3 regions of the Streptococcus taoyuanensis genome follow, and region 2 is predicted to be linked to each of the others. Evidence: predicted binding sites of a transcription regulator. Region 2 holds the regulator's gene; each other region holds the start of a gene.
The links. Region 2 encodes CtsR, which represses protease genes until heat stress. Its sites were predicted from a motif close to TTGGTCAAAAAAGGTCAAANA; they were not measured.
Positions count from the first base shown of each region.

Region 1: P5Y91_RS02035 (ATP-dependent Clp protease ATP-binding subunit) is a predicted target of CtsR. The motif match lies at 3,538-3,558, and genes of this name have one in related genera.
Region 3: P5Y91_RS04060 (ATP-dependent Clp protease proteolytic subunit) is a predicted target of CtsR. The motif match lies at 2,847-2,867, and genes of this name have one in related genera.

Region 1 is NZ_JARQVW010000002.1:30,824-37,323, reverse strand. Features, by position in the region: gene P5Y91_RS02060 (LacI family DNA-binding transcriptional regulator) at 1-373, opposite strand, end outside; gene P5Y91_RS02055 (NAD(P)H-hydrate dehydratase) at 401-1,279, opposite strand; gene P5Y91_RS02050 (HAD-IIB family hydrolase) at 1,332-2,105, opposite strand; gene P5Y91_RS02045 (bifunctional methylenetetrahydrofolate dehydrogenase/methenyltetrahydrofolate cyclohydrolase) at 2,119-2,973, opposite strand; gene P5Y91_RS02040 (DUF1797 family protein) at 3,139-3,369, opposite strand; gene P5Y91_RS02035 (ATP-dependent Clp protease ATP-binding subunit) at 3,618-5,879, shown strand; gene P5Y91_RS02030 (NUDIX hydrolase) at 6,141-6,500, shown strand, end outside.
Region 2 is NZ_JARQVW010000007.1:28,499-34,998, forward strand. Features, by position in the region: gene P5Y91_RS05895 (DUF4430 domain-containing protein) at 1-375, opposite strand, end outside; gene P5Y91_RS05900 (ECF transporter S component) at 353-841, opposite strand; gene P5Y91_RS05905 (ATP-dependent Clp protease ATP-binding subunit) at 851-3,280, opposite strand; gene P5Y91_RS05910 (CtsR family transcriptional regulator) at 3,281-3,745, opposite strand; gene P5Y91_RS05915 (alpha-L-fucosidase) at 3,962-6,500, opposite strand, start outside.
Region 3 is NZ_JARQVW010000003.1:124,844-131,343, reverse strand. Features, by position in the region: gene P5Y91_RS04075 (branched-chain amino acid ABC transporter permease) at 1-279, opposite strand, end outside; gene P5Y91_RS04070 (ABC transporter substrate-binding protein) at 361-1,518, opposite strand; gene P5Y91_RS04065 (DUF2129 domain-containing protein) at 1,627-1,905, opposite strand; gene P5Y91_RS04060 (ATP-dependent Clp protease proteolytic subunit) at 2,183-2,773, opposite strand; gene upp (uracil phosphoribosyltransferase) at 2,902-3,531, opposite strand; gene mgtA (magnesium-translocating P-type ATPase) at 3,748-6,408, opposite strand.

The DNA.
Region 1 (6,500 bases), on a different contig from region 2:
TCCCATCTACTTTATTTTTCTCAAGTAATTTTATGTATTCTATCTCATTTTTAGAATCTTTATCCGCATTACAAATTAATAATTTATATTGATTTTTTAATAGTGCTTTTTCAACATGATAAGCAAATTCAGAAAAGAAAGGATGCCATATAGTTGGAATGAGTAAAGCAATAATATTACTACGATTCGTTTTTAATCCTCTCGCATATTCATCTGGGACATAAGAAAGTTTTTCAATTGCTTGTTGAACTTTTTTTAAGGTCACCTCTTTAATGCCTTTTTCATTATTGATGACACGAGAGACTGTCCCAACACTAACTCCAGCTTCTGCTGCAACATCTTTCATGGTAATCGATTTTTTTTGCTCATTCATTTTTTCACCTCCTTTTCTTAAATACTATCATGAAAACGTTTCATTTTCAACATTTTCGTTTAAATTGTCACTCCACTTCTTCATCCATTTGGGAATTTCTTTGCTAATGCTTGTCGGTAAAACAACATAAGCCTCCTTGCTCAAGTCTTCAGCAATAGCTGAATGAAGGTAGGTCGCGACTGCCACGCGCTCATAGAGACTGACCTGTGGAAATTGACCCGCAAATCCTGCGATCATCCCTGCCAAGGTATCCCCCATGCCACCTGTGGCTTGATAGGGACCACCAACATCTAGCTGATAGCCCTCATCTTGCCCACTTGTCCAAATGCGGGTGTGGGGTCCTTTTTCTACAATGACAGTCCCTTTAGGAAAGTTCTGTACTGCTCTTCGACTCTTGCCTTCTGTCTGGCTTGCTAGATCAAGCCCTGACAGTTTTTCCCATTCTTTTTGGTGAGGGGTAAAGACCAACTGAGCCTCTGGCAGGTCAAACTGAGAGGCCGCAAAAAGACTAATAGCTCCTCCATCTAATATCAAGACCTGCTGGCTAGAGACTTGCTCAAAAATCATCTGCAAGATTGCTTGGCTTTCTCTTGCTTCCTTTAAGCCTGGACCGACAAGAATCACGCTGGCTTTTTGGAGTTGCTCCCGAAGAAGTTCGTGATCCGCCAGATCAAAGCCCATAGCTTCAGGAAGATGGCTATGAAGGGCTGTCAGATTGTCAGGATCTGTTGCGACAGTAACCAGCCCCGCACCACTATGAACCGCAGCAAGCGCCGCCATAATAATAGCTCCCCCATAGGGGTAAGTCCCCCCAATCAAGAGCAGGCGACCAAAATCGCCCTTATAAGAATTCGCATCTCGCTTCACAATGACTCGCTGGATCTCTTCTTTCTGAACTGTTCTCATACCTTCCTCATTTCTAGCGAAAAAGGAGAAGCCACGACTCCCCCTCCATCTTTTATTTTCCTCTGAATTCTGCAAAGACTTGCAAGATCTTAGCAGCCACAGCTTGTGGTTGATTTTGTTTGGCTACCAATTGATCATCCGCATAAGGCTGAAGGGCTGGAAAATCACCAATTTGAACTGCATAAAGAGCTTTTTCAAAGAGCTCGATATCATTTTGATCATTGCCAAAAGCCACGAAATTCTCTCCACAGAGTTCTTCTACCGTTGTGGCTTTATGCGTGTCTGCTGGATTGAGATAGATGCATTTTTCATGCGCATGATAGCGGATATGGGCCTTTTCTGTCTTTTCGATCCGCTCGATGATCTCATCCACGAGCTCCTCATGACCACCCATATAGATCACGACCTTAATCGGATCTGTCAGCTCCTCTAACGAGCGATACTGGGCTTTCTTGAGGGGATCCACATTAGCAACAAAAGGAATCTTTTCCAAAATCTGTCCGCTATAATCAAAGGTATCATCCACAAAAAATGGTAGATTGTAATGGCGACAAAAGCCAAGGACTTCCCGATACACATCCTTGTCCAATTGTTCCTCATATACTAATTGCCCCTGGCGATAGGCCAATCCACCATTTAAACCAATCACGAGTTGCTGACTCAATGAGTCCCCTAAAAGGCCCAAGCAGTCCCGGTAAGAACGTGCAGAAGCAAAGGCAACTTCATGGCCAAATTCTTCTGCTCTCAATAAGACCTGTTTGATTTCATCATCGATTGTGACACCATCGAATGACAGGGTTCCATCTAAATCAAATACAAACTTCATCTTGTTCACACTTTCATTTTTTTAAGGCACGAACAGCTGCTTCGTAGGTCTGCTCCATCAGCATGGTGACGGTCATAGGCCCAACCCCTCCTGGTACCGGGGTAATATGACTGGCCAAAGGGGCAACGGAGTCAAAATCGACATCCCCACACAATTTGCCATTCTCATCGCGATTCATTCCGACGTCAATAACAACGGCGCCTTCTTTCACGAAGTCTGCTGTTACAAATTTCGCACGACCGATCGCAACAACCAAGATATCTGCTCTTCTAGCAATTTTAGGCAGATGATGGGTCCGGGAATGGGTCAAGGTTACCGTCGCATTTTTGGCGAGGAGCAACTGTGCCATTGGTTTTCCAACGATATTGGAACGACCAATCACGACTGCTCGCTTCCCTTCTAGATCAATCCCGTACTCTTTGAACATCTCCATGATCCCAGCGGGAGTTGAAGGCACCATGAGAGGATTCCCAGCCCACAAGCGTCCCATATTCAATGGATGAAAGCCATCCACATCTTTTGTCGGATCAATGGCTAAAAGGACTGCATCCGCATCGATATGCTTAGGCAGTGGCAACTGCACCAAAATCCCATGCCAAAGGGGATCTTGATTGTAGTGTTCGATCACTTCTAATAATTCAGCTTGGCTGATGCTTTCAGGAAGTCGTCTCACTTCACTCCGAAAGCCTGCCGCAATAGCAGAACGCTCTTTATTTCTTACATAGATTTTGCTAGCTGGATTATCTCCTACCACGATGACAACGAGGCCAGGCACAACTCCTGTCTCTTTTTTTAATCGTGCTGTTTTCTCCGCAATCTCACCCTGTAATTTTGTAGCGAGCGCCTTCCCATCAATGATTGTCGTCATATCAATTCTCTTTCTAGTCAAGTAATGAAAATAGTCCTCTCTATTATAGCAGATTTCAACTCTCAAACCTAACTGTTCCTATTTAGAATTTCTTATAGACGAAAACTATAGCCAGATGGACAAAAAATGAGCTTGAGACCACCCCAAACTCATCCACACAGCTGCTTAGTAAAGCAATTCATAAATTTCCATTGCAATTAAATCAATGCTATCAAATGTATAGGTTTCACGCGCTTCAACATCACGAAGTGTAAAGGTTGAACCCTCTTCTTCATTGTGGTTGTAGGCTACTTCAGCGACAACAACACCGTCACGTTCAAAATTACGTTTCAAGTTTCCACCGTCTTTTGTCATCGTCTCCAAACGGTTGATAATCCGTACTAAATGTGATTCCATTTTATTTCTCCTCTTTACTTTCTACTCTCCTATTTTATCATAAAAGAGAAAGCTCTTCCAATAAAAATTCACATTTTTCCATTGATTTGCTCTCTCCTTCACTCCTTAGCGACATTCCGTAGCAAATTCTTGCAAACTTCTAGAATACTGATATAATGAAAATATAAATCTTTGACTATTTTTGACCTTTTGAAAATAGGCTCGTCTCTTGATGGAAAACCATCAAAAACCTACTGTGAGGTATGTATATGCTTTGTCAAAATTGTAAAATAAATGAATCAACCATCCATTTATATACAAATGTAAATGGACGTCAGCAACAAGTAGACCTCTGTCAAAATTGCTATAAAATTATGAAAACAGACCCAAATAACAGCTTCTTGAAAGGCATGACCCAACGGAGCCAACTGACTGGAGATCCTTTTGAAGATTTCTTCAATAACCTTGGAAACTTCCAAAGTCCGCAAGAACCTCAAACCCCTCCAACTCAATCCGGAGGCAGTTATGGAGGTGGCGGCTACGGCCAAAACAATAACCGTGGTGGTGGTCAAGACCCTCGTCAAGCACGTCCTCAAAAGCCAAAAGGTCTTTTAGAAGAGTTCGGCATCAATGTCACAGAGATTGCCCGCAAAGGGGATATTGACCCTGTCATTGGCCGTGATGAGGAGATTATCCGTGTCATCGAAATTCTCAACCGTCGAACCAAGAACAATCCGGTTCTGATTGGGGAACCTGGTGTCGGAAAGACTGCCGTTGTGGAAGGCCTGGCTCAAAAAATCGTTGATGGCGACGTTCCCCATAAATTGCAAGGAAAAGAAGTCATCCGCCTAGACGTCGTGAGCCTAGTTCAAGGCACAGGCATCCGTGGTCAATTCGAAGAACGCATGCAAAAATTAATGGATGAAATTCGTCAACGCGAAGATGTTATTCTGTTCATCGACGAAATCCATGAAATTGTTGGCGCAGGATCAGCTGGTGAAGGCAATATGGACGCTGGAAATATCCTCAAACCAGCCTTGGCGCGCGGAGAACTCCAATTAGTTGGGGCTACTACCCTTAATGAATACCGTATCATTGAAAAAGATGCGGCCTTGGAACGTCGGATGCAGCCCGTTAAGGTCGATGAACCAACGGTTGAAGAAACCATCACCATCCTCAAGGGCATCCAGAAAAAATACGAAGACTACCACCACGTCCACTATACAGACGGGGCCATCGAAGCGGCAGCTATTCTTTCAAACCGTTACATCCAAGATCGCTTCCTGCCAGACAAGGCCATTGATCTGTTAGATGAAGCGGGGTCTAAGATGAACCTGACCCTAAACTTTGTGGATCCAAAAGTGATCGACCAGCGCTTGATTGAAGCGGAAAACCTCAAAGCTCAAGCGACACGCGAAGAAGACTTTGAAAAAGCAGCCTACTTCCGCGACCAAATCGCGAAATACAAGGAAATGCAAGGTCAACATGTCACTGATCAGGAAACCCCTGTCATCAGTGAAAAAACGATTGAACACATCGTTGAACAAAAGACCAATATTCCTGTTGGCGATTTGAAAGAAAAAGAACAGTCTCAATTGATCAATCTGGCTTCTGATTTGAAAGCCCATGTGATCGGTCAAGATGATGCTGTAGATAAAATTGCGAAAGCCATTCGACGCAATCGTGTCGGCCTAGGATCTCCTAACCGTCCGATCGGAAGCTTCCTCTTTGTCGGACCAACCGGTGTAGGGAAGACCGAGTTGTCTAAACAATTGGCGATCGAGCTCTTTGGCTCTGCAGACAATATGATCCGCTTTGATATGAGCGAATACATGGAAAAACATAGCGTAGCGAAACTAGTCGGAGCTCCTCCGGGCTATGTTGGCTACGATGAAGCTGGACAACTAACGGAAAAGGTCCGTCGCAATCCATACTCCCTCGTGTTGTTGGATGAAGTGGAAAAAGCCCATCCAGATGTCATGCACATGTTCTTGCAAGTTTTAGATGATGGCCGTTTGACAGATGGTCAAGGCCGTACCGTCAGCTTTAAAGATACCATTATCATCATGACCTCTAATGCTGGAACCGGCAAGGCTGAGGCCAATGTTGGTTTTGGAGCTGCTCGCGAGGGTCGCACCAACTCCGTACTTGGAGAACTCGGTAACTTCTTTAGCCCTGAATTCATGAACCGTTTTGATGGCATCATTGAATTTCAACCTCTATCAAAAGAAAACCTTCTTCAAATCGTTACCCTCATGCTTGATGAAGTCAATCAACGTCTCGCACAAAATGAGATTCATCTGGATGTGACAGAGAAGGTCAAAGAAAAATTGGTCGATCTGGGATACGATCCAAAAATGGGGGCCCGCCCACTTCGTCGTACCATCCAAGACCATATCGAAGATGCTATTACCGATTATTACCTGGAACATCCAAGTGAGAAACAACTCAAAGCAGTCATGACCAGCAATGGGAAGATCTCTATCAAGGCTGCTCACAAGCCAGTAGAACAGGCTTCAGAATCATTATAAGTAAATGTACATTCAGAGAGTGGGACAAAAATCGGTAATTCGTTAGAATTCGATTTCGTCGTCCCACCTCCGCACAGTTGAGTAGGGCTGTAAAAGCTGATGAAATCAGCGTAGTAGAGCCCACTCAACCACTGCGTCTTGCTCGACAATCCAAAAATAATTGAGAGGCTAGGACTTTTGTCCCAGTCTCTTTCTTTTTTTCCTCCAGATTTTTGCTAAAAAATATGTTATAATAATGAAAAAATAAGAAAAGAGAAAACCATGACCATTCCTAGTTTTGGTGATAAGAAACAAGACGTGACCTACGTCAATCGCTATGGTGTCTACGCTGTTATTCCCAATAAGGACCAGGATCAGATCATCCTCGTTCAAGCTCCTAATGGAGCCTGGTTCTTGCCCGGCGGGGAAATCGAGGCAGGTGAAGATCACTTGCAAGCTCTGAAACGGGAACTGATCGAAGAATTAGGTTTTACCGCTGTTTTAGGACAATACTATGGCCAAGCAGATGAGTATTTCTATTCCAGTCATCGCGACACCTACTACTACAATCCTGCCTATATTTATGAAGTAGTGGATTATACAGAGGCTCAAAAACCACTGGAAGATTTTAACAATCTTGCT
Region 2 (6,500 bases):
GTCTCCTTTTTTAACGGTGGTTTCAGCAGCACCTTTTGGAGCCATTTCGCCATTGATCTTGTACATCCAGTAAAGGCCTTTGGCTTCGTCTTGGCTGTGACCGTCAATCGAGGTGATCATGCCATTTTTTTCTTCAATCTTGTAGTTGGCTTTGAGCACTTTCATGAGGTTGCTCTCTTCTGCTACTTTCAAGGTTTTCGATTGCACTTTTTGACCTTCTGGCGTCACACTAATCGTAATCGAAATTTCGTTTTTCTTGGCAACTTCTGCGCTAGAAGCAGTTGTTTGATTGTTTGTGCTATGAGACGGAGCGCAACTCGCTAAAAGAAGAGCTGCAAGTAAGGTCATCAAGCTAGAAATGGTTTTTTTCAACATAAAATCTCCTAAAGATTTGATAGATAATGGGATAGAAAATGATCGTCGACAGAGCATGGGCAAGGTTAAAACTAAAACCATTGACCAAAGCATAGGTCCACCAAGGAATATGGTACATCAAGGCATAAACACTATCGATCAAGACCCCATAAGCAAAGGACAGTAAGCCCACAAAAAGGATCTGAAGGACAAAGGGCAACCACTTGTAACTGATGCGCCAAATGAGCATCAAACAGCCAAAGGCGACAATCTGAAAGAACACAATCAAGCTCATCCCCAGGAAAAAGGCGGAGACAAACATGGTGATCATCATCACAAGAAAAGCAAAGCTATACCCTTCAAATATCACCAAGAGAAAGAAGATAGCAGAAATAGGTTGGACATTTGGGAAAGGGGCAAAAGCCTGACGTAGAGCGACACAAAGGGCCGCCAAAAGCGAAATACGGGTTAATCGCTGAAGCGTCATGACGTCCTCCTAGACAATCTCGAACTTGATCGTTCCGGCTGTCGTTCCAACCTTGATGGTTTGACCTTCTTGGGCTTGGCCTTTCAGCAATAGCTCTGCTAGTTGATCTTCCACTTCGGTCTGCAAGACACGACGGAGTGGCCGAGCTCCCATTTCTGGATCGTAGCCTTTGGTTGCTAGCAACTTGAGCGCTGAAGGCTGGAATTTGAGGGTCATGCCTTGTTCGGCCAAGGTCGCAATGAGCGGTTTGACCATGACTTTCACCACCTGCTGCATGTCCTCGCTTGAGAGACTATGGAAGACTACCTTTTCATCAATCCGGTTGATAAACTCTGGACGATAGGTCTTCTTCAACTCTTCAAACATGCGTTTTTCCATATTAGCTTGATCAAAGCGGATATCTTTGGCACCAAAGCCAACTGTCTTATCATCCCGAAGGGCTGTTGCTCCCAGGTTTGAGGTCATGATGATAATGGTATTGGAGAAGTCAATCTTCCGGCCTTTACTATCGGTTAAGACTCCGTCATCCAAGACTTGCAAAAGGACATTGAAAATATCTGGATGGGCTTTTTCCACCTCATCAAATAAGAGGACCGAATACGGTTTGTTGCGGACTTTCTCGGTCAACTCGCCTCCTTCTTCGTAGCCCACATAGCCTGGAGGGGCACCGTTGAGGCGGCTCGCTGCGAATTTTTCCATATACTCACTCATATCAAAACGGATGAGGGCCGATTCATCATCAAACAGAACTTCCGCCAAAGCTTTGGCTAGCTCTGTTTTTCCGACACCGGTAGGTCCCAGGAACATGAAAGAACCGATCGGACGCTTGTTGCTACGGATACCTGATTGATTGCGTCGAATAGCCCGACTGATACTCGAAACGGCTTGGTCTTGACCAATCACGCGCTTGTGCAATTCTGTTTCTAAGTTGAGGTACTTCTTGGCATCGGTTTGAGTCAGTTTTTGAGTTGGAATACCAGATAATTGGCTCAAGGTCACTAAGACATCTTGGTCAGTGACTTCTTTTTTGTAGACAATGGGAGCGGCCTCTACTTCTAAGAGTTGGGCTGCTTTCTTCCACTTGCCGTCCATCAAGGCCCGATCCAAGGCGGTCAACTCTTCTTTTACGTGACCGTTGGAATCGCGGTTTTGTACAGTAGCTGCCGCTTCATCCAAGAGATCAATGGCTGAATCTGGCAATTGACGGCTGGTCAAATAGCGGTGGGCATATTTGACAGCTGTTTCGATCGCTTCATCGGTAATGGTCACATGATGGTGGTCCTGGTAGGTTTCTTTCAAGCCTTGGAGAATTTGGATGCTATCTGCAACACTTGGCTCTTCAATGGTGACTTTCGCAAAACGCCGAGAGAGGGCTGCATCTTTTTCGATATGCTTTTGGTACTCATCTTGAGTCGTGGCCCCAACTGTACGCAAGGTTCCCCGTGCCAGGGCTGGTTTTAGAATATTGGCTGCGTCTAAGGTCGAATCAATGCCGGATCCTGACCCCATAATGGTATGCAGTTCATCGATAAAGAGAATCACGTGACCGTCTTCTTCGATGTCCTGGATGATATTGTTCATCCGTTCTTCGAAGTCCCCACGGAAGCGCGTCCCAGCAACGACATTCATGAGATCCAATTCCAGAACACGCATTTGCGCGATTTCAGCTGGAACATTGCCACTAGCGACACGCTGGGCCAGACCTAATGCAAGGGCGGTTTTTCCGACCCCTGCTTCTCCCACCAATACAGGATTGTTCTTCGTCTTGCGGCTGAGGATTTGGATCATGCGTGAAATCTCTGCATCCCGACCAATCACAGGCTCGAGCTGGCCTGCACGCGCCATTTCTGTCAAATCACGGGTATAATCTTCAAGACCTCCACTGGTGCTTGGTGGCATGCCCATCATATTTCCCATGGTTTGTCGGTTAGGGTTTTGGGCCCGATAGAGACTCCGGATGGCTTTGATATCATTCTTGTCCCAGCCTGCTTTGTCTTCTAAATTCTTGCGAAGGGAGGCAATAGGAACTCCCTTGTCTTGCTCTGTAAAGGCAAAGCCGGCAAACTCCATGACTTGGCTCGCCAAGGTCCCACGGTCTGCTAGAAGAGAGAGGAGCACATGCTCTGTTCCCAAGGTCTTGGCATGAAGGACCTGGGCAATCTCTCTTGCGTGTTTCATAATGGCTTCCATCCGATAAGAAAATGGGAAGATTTCATACCGATTGTCGCTTTGAAAAGCTTGGCCTGTAATATGCTCCGCTGCATCCTGAAACTCATCGATCTGCATAGGATAATCGTTCAGTACAGAACCTGCCACGCTATAGGGATTATTGGCCATAGCCGTCAGGAGATGCCAAGTATCTAAGGTATGCCCCTGATAGTGGCCTGCTAGTATTTGGGCCGCTTCTATACTTTCTAACAGTGCTGTTGAATAGTTCATCTAGTCGGTATTTCCTTTTCTATCTACTTGTTGAATGATTTTTTTCAACATCGTTGCTCGTAGGATGAGAGAATCTCGACCTAGGACCTCATCGGAGGTTGTCGCAAGCAAGAGCTGAGTCTCACGTTTTGTCAATAATTTTTCTTCATAGAGCATCTGGAGGATATCATTGAAGACCTGCTGGCTGATGGTCTCTCCAATATTGGCTGCCAAGTCTTGGAGCATCTGATGGTGATCTGAAAACTGGACCTTGCCAATACGGATATAGCCCCCACCACCGCGCTTGCTCTCTACAATATAGCCTCGGCTCTCGGTAAAGCGAGTCTTGATAACATAATTAATCTGACTGGGTACGACCTGAAAGACATCGGCTAACTCACTTCTTTTGAGCTCTGCCATGCCAGCTTGAGCTAGCAAGGCCTTGATATAAGCTTCAATGCTATCAGATGTGTTCTTATTTGCCATGATGCTCCTTTCTGGCTTGTTTTTTTCTAGATGGATGCTCTGTTCTTGGCCCATAAATAATGGCCTTGGAGTGTTCCTTCTCATCATTGACCTTATTTGACTATTATACAATTTTTACGGCTGTAAATAAAGCAAAGACTCCATGGAAATAGGAATCTCTTAAGAAGGCAAAACAAAAGAGGCTAGTGAGAACTAACCTCTTATGCGAAGAAGGGGCTACTCTTTGCGACGAGCAAATTTCGCGCCTCCGCCCAAGAATCCTAGACCAAGAAGGCCTAACCAAGCAAACAATCCACTTTCTTTTGTACCGGTTTGAGGAAGTTTTCCTTCCGATTGTAGAGAAGGACTTTTAACCACTTCTTTTTCCGGATGGTCTAAAGTCGAAACAGAAACTGCTTCTGGGGTTTTCGGTTGCAAGAGAACAGGTCTTCCTTTTTCTTTTTTGTCTTCAGCTTGAGAAAGAGTCATAACTTCTGGTTGCACCTTACTTGGGGTGACAGGAGTGGTTGGAGTCGGCATATCAGCTATCAACGGACTTTTTTCCGCTTCCTTCGTTCCGACTTCTGTGATCTGGTCCTGGGCCTCCACTTCGACAAAGGCATCGACTTCTGTCCGAATTTCTTTGCCTTCTTCTTGTCGAACCTCGATCAATTTCAACCGGCGTCCGACCTTTCCTGCTTGAAGGATCCGGCTTTCGCCCTTGGCCAAGTCCTTGTTCTCACGTGTTTGACTCTCAAATGGAATCTCCTCCGCTTCGATGAGAAGTTCTGGCTTTTCAAGAATCAAATCCCGAATACCTTCTTCTGGCCGTGTCTGCGTCAGGGGTTCATAATTGTGAGCATCTTCTAAGATGGTTTCAAGGGCTTCGACTTGATTAGCTGCAGCAACCAAATCTGGTCGCTCTTGATCCAACAACTGAGTCAAGTCCGTCAATTGTCCTTGAACCGTCGGTTTGAGGTCTGCTTTCAAGCGATCGAGAGAAGTAGCCTTGATCTTTTCTACTCCTTCTCTGATGATCTGTTGCAGCTCTTCTTGACTGAGCAGCTGACTATCTTTCCCTGAGAGGACAAATCGGTCCACCTGGATGGCTCTAGATGACTGAGGATCATTGAGGGCTGGATCCAGATGCAGGCGTAGCTGGTGGTAGCCTTTTGCTAGGCCTTGTAGATTGACCAAACTCTGGTCGAGCTTGCGTTGATCTCCGTAGCCACTGAAATAATGATCGCCTTCGATCTCATAATCATGGCCCCGACCTTCTTCGAAGGCCATTTCTTTTCCATCCAGGGTGACGCTGTAGAGCCCATGACTTGGATCAACCACTCCTTGGACCTCCACGCCGGTGCCCTTAAAGGTAATGGTCACTTCAATATGTTTCTTGCCTTCCTCATCGGTCACTTGGTTAAAGCTAGACCAAGATTCTGTGCCATTTGAGAAGTTTGGATTGTCTGTCTCGTGCTGCCAACCCTCACTGTAATGCAGTTTTGGATCTTGATCATCCACTTCTTTGCGATTTTCTGGCAACTGGTCTTCATTCATCACTTGGACTGTCAGTTCTGGAATAAAGCCGACCAGGCTTCCTTGATCCGGATGGAGCAATTTGACCTTAAAGTCATAGACGTCGGTCGCTTTTCCTGCAAAATCAAGGGTTGGAACTTGGACTGTTTTTTCTGTCTCGCCATCTGCGAACTCAAGGGTGACGTTGGTATCTTTGTAGACCTTGCCATGAACCCCTGTTCCTGGTTCTGTGATCAATTTGAGACTGGCACTTCCTTTAGAGCCACCTTTTCTCTTGACAACGACTTGCGCTGGGTCGCCTTTCTTAACAGCTAGGGTTGGCTGAGCAAACTCAAAGAGCCCCTTTTCTTGATTATTGAGGGCATAAATCCCTTCCGTTGCGATCGCATCTCCCTTGCTATTGACCAAGGTCAAGGTGTGAGATCCTGCTGCCAAGTCCGGTGTTTCATAGACCTTTTGGCTGCGTTTGCGGCTTGGGCTTTGGGTATTGACGGTAGCTAGCTTTTGGCCATCGACATAGACATCCATTTCCCCATGACCAGGGTCGACAGTTGCGACCACATAGGCCTTGGTGCCTTCAAACTGATAGGTCACCGAAGCCCCCTTTTCCTTGGTCCACATAGAAGTGCCTCGGACGCCTTCTCCCTCTTCATTCCACTGACCATTGGCCCGCTCAGCAGTCCGGTCGGAATGATAAGTCAAACCAAGCGGATAGCCATCGGTTTCTTCAATGCTGGCTGGTGTCTTATAGACAGAGACACCGTTCAAGATTGGAGTGGCTTGGGCATCAGTGATGGACACCCGGATATAGCGACTATCAACTGGTTGCCCTTTGATCAAACGGCGGTATCCTACGGTTGAGCCAGCCCCATATGGAACCCATTGGCCATTCACAGCCACATCAATGGTGAAACCAGAAATCCGTTGGCCTTTCTCGATCGTTTCTTTGAGCTCTACCACATCAAAATGCTGTTCTTTTCCAAGATCGAGAACAAAAGATCCGGTCTTGGCATCATCAGCCGGAGCCCAACTGGTCTTTTCATCTCCATCTGTCAAATGGCTGGCCTTGTAGAGAGAATTGCGTCGTGTCGAGTCAGCTTCTACCAAAGCTCCTGCCGCATAGTTCACACTGTAGAGTTGGTCCAAGGTCTGACGGAATTCTTTCAAACGGGCCACATCGGCATCCGCAAATTTTCCGTCTTGATTGGGTGGAATATTGAGCAGAAGCGGGGTTCCACGG
Region 3 (6,500 bases), on a different contig from region 2:
CAAGGCTGCAATCCGAGTCGAATGACGAAGCGGACGATAAGCCAGGTATTCAATCACAACTCCTAAAATAGCTGTTCCAACCATAGCTAGAAGCAAGGCTACAAAGAAGTTCACTTTCAATGAGTTCAATAAGAAATATCCCATAAAGGCACCTACCATGTAGATATCCCCATGGGCAAAGTTGATCAATTTGATAATTCCATACACCATGGTATAACCAAGGGCCAAGAGCGCATAAACACTTCCCAAGATTAGACCGTTCACTAATTGCTGGAGCATTTGAACCATCCTTTCTAACAATAAAGAGCGAGGCCAGGAATTTTCATTCTCCCAGCCTCTTGTACAAACAACAAATGATAATTAAGGTTTAACAGACTCAACAGATTTAACTTTACCTTCATTCAAGCCAATCATCAGAGCTGATTTAACCGGATTGTGGTTCTTGTCGATTGACATTGTACCAGTTACACCTTCCAAGTCTTTCAACTTGGCAAGGTTGTCTTTCAATTCAACAGAGTTCTTAGCACCTTTAGATGCTTCAGCAACCATGTAAACTGAATCGTAAGCCAAAGCTGCAAACATTGAAGGTTCTTCGTTGTATTTCGCTTTGTAGGCTTCTACGAATTTCTTGGCTTTATCAGTCATTTCACCTTCAGTAGAGAATCCAGCTACGTAGTAGATGTCTGTAGCTGCAGCAGGCGTTGCTTGTTCAACGAATTTAGCATCGCTAAATCCATCACCACCAATGATTGGTTGTTTGATTCCCATACCACGCGCTTGGTTTACGATCTTACCAGTTTCAGTGTAGTAACCTGGAAGAACAATCGCATCGAAGTCTTTATCTTTGATTTTTGTAAGGGCAGCTTGGAAGTCTGTATCCTTAGATTGGAATGTTTCTGTTGCTACGATTTCACCTTTGTAAGATTTCTTGAAGGCTTCAGCAATCCCTTTAGCATAGTCAGATGAGTTATCGTAGTAAAGAACGACTTTCTTCGCTTTCAAGTTATCCGTTGTGTATTTAGCAATGATTTTTCCTTGGAAGCTATCGATGAAGGTTGCACGGAAAAGGTAATCTTGACCTTTTGTCAAATCATCTTGAGTTGCAGATGGTGTAACCAATGGCACACCTGCTTTACCAGCATTGGCAACGGCTGCTGCAGTAGCCCCTGAAGTTGCAGGTCCTACAAGAGCGTTCACTTTTGATTGGGTCACAAGGTTTGTTGTAATAGTAGCTGCTTCAGCTGTTTCAGATTTGTTATCTTTATCTGTGACAACGATCTTCTTACCGTCAGCTCCACCCTTAGCGTTGATTTCATCAACGGCTAATTGAGCACCTTTTTGTTCAGCGCTACCGTAGGCTGCTACTTCACCAGTTTTTTCAAAGTTAAAACCGACTTTTAGTTCTTTGCCGATTTCGTTACCAGTTGTGTTTGAACCTGAAGTAGAAACTTCACCACAAGCAGCAAGAAGAGCGACACTTGCAATGGTTAAAAATGAAAGAGCAAATTTTTTCTTCATTTGTAATGATCTCCTTAAATGAATCTTAAATTAAATACATTAAGAATATACCGAATTATCTGACAATTGTCAATAAAAAAAACGCAATCCATCAAATGATTGCGTTTTCTAACCTTCTGTGACCACAGATAGGGTCTCCAATCGTTGCAAACTCCCCACAAAATCTGTATCTAAATCTTTGAGATGGCAAGGCAAGACTTTTTTGACATAACGTTCTTTCTTTAAGTCTTCCATGACTTGATCCGCCTTGTCACTGTCCACATACAATTGGACATAACGGCATTTCTTAGAATGGTACAAGACATCTCCGACAGATTGTAATTTTTTCCCGTCTCGATTGTAATACAATTTAACAATTAAGCCTGTTCTTTCTTGTTTCTCAAACATGGTCAATCCCTTTCTCGTTCTGTTACTAGTATATCAAATTTCAAGAAAAAGAACTACTCTTTTATGAGAGCAAAAAAGAGAGTGGGACAGAAATCGATAATTCGTTAGAATTCGATTTCGTCGTCCCACCTCCGCACAGTTGAGTAGGGCTGTAAAAGCTGATGAAATCAGCGTAGTAGAGCCCACTCAACCACTGCGTTTTGCTCGACAATCCAAAAATAATTGAGAGGCTAGGACTTTTGTCCCAGCCTCTTGACAGACCTTCCCATAGAATGGTTTAGCCCAATTTATTATTGGCCATGATTTCATCAATAAAGCCATATTCAAGTGTTTCTTGTGCGCTCATCCAATTGTCACGTTCAGCATCAGCATGCACTTTTTCGATCGGTTGACCTGAATTTTCCGCAAGGATTTTTTCCAAGTTATTCCGTGTTTTGAGCAAGTGTTCTGCTGCAATGGCCATATCGGTTTGTTGGGTACCACCACCAGTACCACCCATTGGTTGGTGAATCATGTACTCGGCATTTGGCAACATGAAGCGTTTGCCCTTCGCACCGCTTGAAGCGATAATAGTTCCCATAGAAGCTGCCATCCCCATGACAATGGTTTGGACATCTGACTTGATAAAGTTCATAGTATCTACAATGGCAAGACCTGCTGAGACAGAGCCACCTGGGGTATTGATATACATATAGATATCTTTTGTATTATCTTGGGCATCCAAGAAGAGCAATTGAGCGATAATGGAGTTAGCCATTTGGTCCTCAACTGGTCCTGTTACCATGATAATTCGATCTTTCAACAGACGGGAATAAATATCGTAAGAACGTTCTCCACGACTGGTTTGTTCAATAACTACTGGAATCATCTATTCTTCTCCTTTAGTATCCATTCATTCTCACGATTCGTGAGGTTCAAAGTATATGTGCTATTATAAACCAATGGTCAAAAAAGGTCAAATCTTAAGCACCTTTCGGACGAATCATAAATGGTTTCTTATTTGGTACCGAATAAACGGTCACCCGCATCTCCAAGACCAGGAACAATGTAGCCATGTTCATTCAAATGATCATCGAGGGCTGCTGTAAAGATATCAACATCTGGGTGAGCTTCTTGAAGAGCTTTCACCCCTTCTGGCGCTGATACAAGGCAGACAAATTTAATATGGCTAGCGCCACGTTTTTTTAAGGAATCAATCGCTAGAATAGCGGATCCACCCGTAGCAAGCATCGGGTCTACTACAAAGATACGACGTTGATCAATATCTTCTGGCAATTTCACCAAGTATTCAACTGGTTTCAAGGTTTCTTCATCACGGTACATCCCGATATGGCCAACCTTAGCAGCTGGTACCAAACTCAAGAGACCATCAACCATCCCAATCCCTGCACGAAGAATTGGGACAATAGCCAATTTCTTACCTGCGATTTGTTTTTGAACGGTTTTGGTAATAGGAGTTTCAATTTCAACATCCTCAAGAGGCAATTCACGCAACACTTCGTAGCCCATCAACATAGCAATTTCATCTACCAATTCACGAAAGGCCTTCGTAGAGGTATCTGTACGACGAAGAATAGACAATTTGTGTTGAATCAGTGGATGTGTAATAACTTCTAATTTTCCCATTTTGAGATCCTTCTTTCTAAGCTGTTATTCAAAAAAGAGCTATGATAAAAGTGGAGTCAAGCTCTGCTCTTTCTTTCAGTCCCTCTTTGATACTCACAGCACATGGAAATCTTCATTTCCAACTTTACATTCTTCTTATTATACCAAATTTTACAAAAAAAAGAGAGCCCTTACACTTAATTTTTTAAGTTCGGACTCACTCTTTCTATCAATCAATTACAACCATTCTTTGTATTTCTTAATATAGATACGTTTGACAACCGTCACACTCAGCATATAGAGGACGATAATGGCAAACAATAGAACAAAGTACAATCCATTTAGTTGGCTCAACTTCAAGATAGAAGCCAAAGGACTATATGGAAGGGAGGTTACAAAGAAGGCTGCTGCTAGGGTCGTCACCACGACTGAGAAGGCTGGACGACTTTGGATAAATGGCAGTTTTGGTGAACGCAACATATGAATAACCATGGTTTGAGACCACATAGATTCGATAAACCATCCGGTTTGGAACACCATGATAAAGGCTGCTGCATCTGCTGCTCCATGGTTGTAGCCATGACCTAAAATCATAGGAACAACAAGGAAGTAAAGAAGCATGTAGGTAATAATATCAAATACTGATGAAATTGGACCAATCCAGGCCATAAAACGCATGATGGAGTTTGCTTCCCAGATACGAGGTTTCTTGAGGAATTCCTTGTCGACATTGTCAAAAGGAAGGGCGATACAAGAAAGATCATAGATAAGATTGAGCACAATCAAATGAACAGGAGCCATTGGAAGGAAAGGCAAAAAGATGCTTGCAAAGAGCAGAGAGAAGATGTTCCCGAAGTTAGAAGAGACCGTCATCTTGATGTACTTGGTCATATTGGCATAGACCTTGCGGCCTTCAACCAAACCTTTTTCAAGGACCATCAAGTCCTTATCCAGAAGGATGACATCTGCCGTTTCTTTGGCGATATCAACAGCAGTATCCACAGAGATCCCAACGTCTGAGACCTTCATGGATGGAGCATCGTTGATCCCATCTCCCATGTAACCCACCTTGTGGCCATTGTTCTTGAGGCAGAGGATGATCCGCGCTTTTTGATCTGGTGATAATTTGGCAAAAACCGTTGTTGTTTCCACAACTTGTGCTAACTCTTGGTCAGTCATCGTATCGATTTCGCTTCCCAAAAGAATCCGCTCTACATCTAGTCCTACTTTTTCACAGACAGCTTGGGTGACCTTTTCATTGTCCCCAGTTAAGATCTTGGTGGTTACCCCATATTCTGCAAGAGCTTTGATTGCTGGAGCTGCAGAAGGTTTTGGTGGATCAAGAAAGGCAAGGTAACCAGTTAGGATCATGTCTCGTTCATCTTCAACACTAAAGATGTCATTTTCGTCCAAGTCGGTTTTGTAGCTGACGCCTAAAACACGAAGACCTTGTTCATTTAATTGAGCAACTTCAGCGAGGACCTCTTGACGGACTTCATCTGTCAGGCGTTTAATCTCTCCCTTGTACTCAACATAAGTCGATACAGAAAGCATTTCTTCCAAGGCACCCTTGGTCACCATGCTGACCACACCGTCTTCGTCTTTGACAATGACACTCATGCGACGACGTTCAAAATCAAAGGGCAATTCATCAATCTTATGGAAGGTTTGATCCAGATCGCGAACAATCTCATGTTTCTTGGCTTCTTTCTGGGTCCGATTGATAATCGCTCGGTCCATCAAATTTTTTAGCCCGGTTTGGAAATAGGAATTCAAGTAAGCCCGACGAAGAACTGATAGATCCAATTCGCCATGGATATCAAGTGGATACTCCAAAACGATTTCATCTTGGGTCAAGGTACCTGTCTTATCTGTACACAAAATATCAATAGCCCCAAGGTCTTGGATGGCATTGAGTTTTTTGATAACGACTTTTTCCTTGGCCATGATGATGGAGCCCTTAGCAAGACTCGCTGTAATAATCATCGGCAACATTTCCGGAGTCAAACCAACCCCAACGCTGAGGGCAAAGACACCCGCTTCTAACCAGTCACCATCTGTGAGGCCATTGATCACAAAGACAACGGGCACCATCACTAACATGAGCCGAATCAAAAGCCAAGAGATGGTATTCATTTCTCTCTCAAATGAGGTTGGTTCGTCATAGGTGTTGATGGTTTGCTCAATAGCGCCCATCATGGTTTCATCCCCCACGACCAAGACCAAGGCTGTCGCCCGTCCGGAGATGACATTGGTTCCCATAAAGGCCAAGCTTTCACTCTCCAAGAGACTATCTAGATTCTGACTGTCGGCTTTTCTGAGACAAACCTTTTCAACAGCATCACTTTCCCCTGTGAGACCAGATTGTTGGACAAAGAAGTCACGGGAATCAATCAAGACCACATCTGCTGGGATCATGTCGCCAGCACTCAGTTTGATCACATCTCCTACGACGATTTCATTGATCGGAATTTCTTGTTCCGACCCATCACGCAGAACGGTCGCTGTATTGACTATCATACGTGATAGGTTGCTGGCAGCTTTATCACTCCGCAATTCTTGAATGAAGCGGATCCCACCTGAGATCAAGACCAAGATCACAATGATGATAGAGGTCGTTGGATCCTGTTCACCTGGTTTTGCTAGCCAGACATTAGTGATGAAGGAAACCAGCGCAATGACCAACAAAATCACCGTAAAAGGATTGATAATCGATTCATAGATCTTTTTGATCATGGAATCTTCTTGACCTTTTGTGATGACATTTTCGCCATAAATATCGCGGTTTTCTTCTACTTGATCGTCAACTAAACCAAGGGCACTGGTTTTGTAGTCGGCAAAGGTGCTTTCAAGTGGTTCTTGAAGGGCAGCAATGAGTCTTTCTTTATTTGTTTGCATTGGTATCTCCTTTTTCAATCAGGAGCCAATCACTTTTGGAGTCCCTACGACACAAATCAGCGATTGGCTGGTTCGGTGCGGTTCGGGATGAT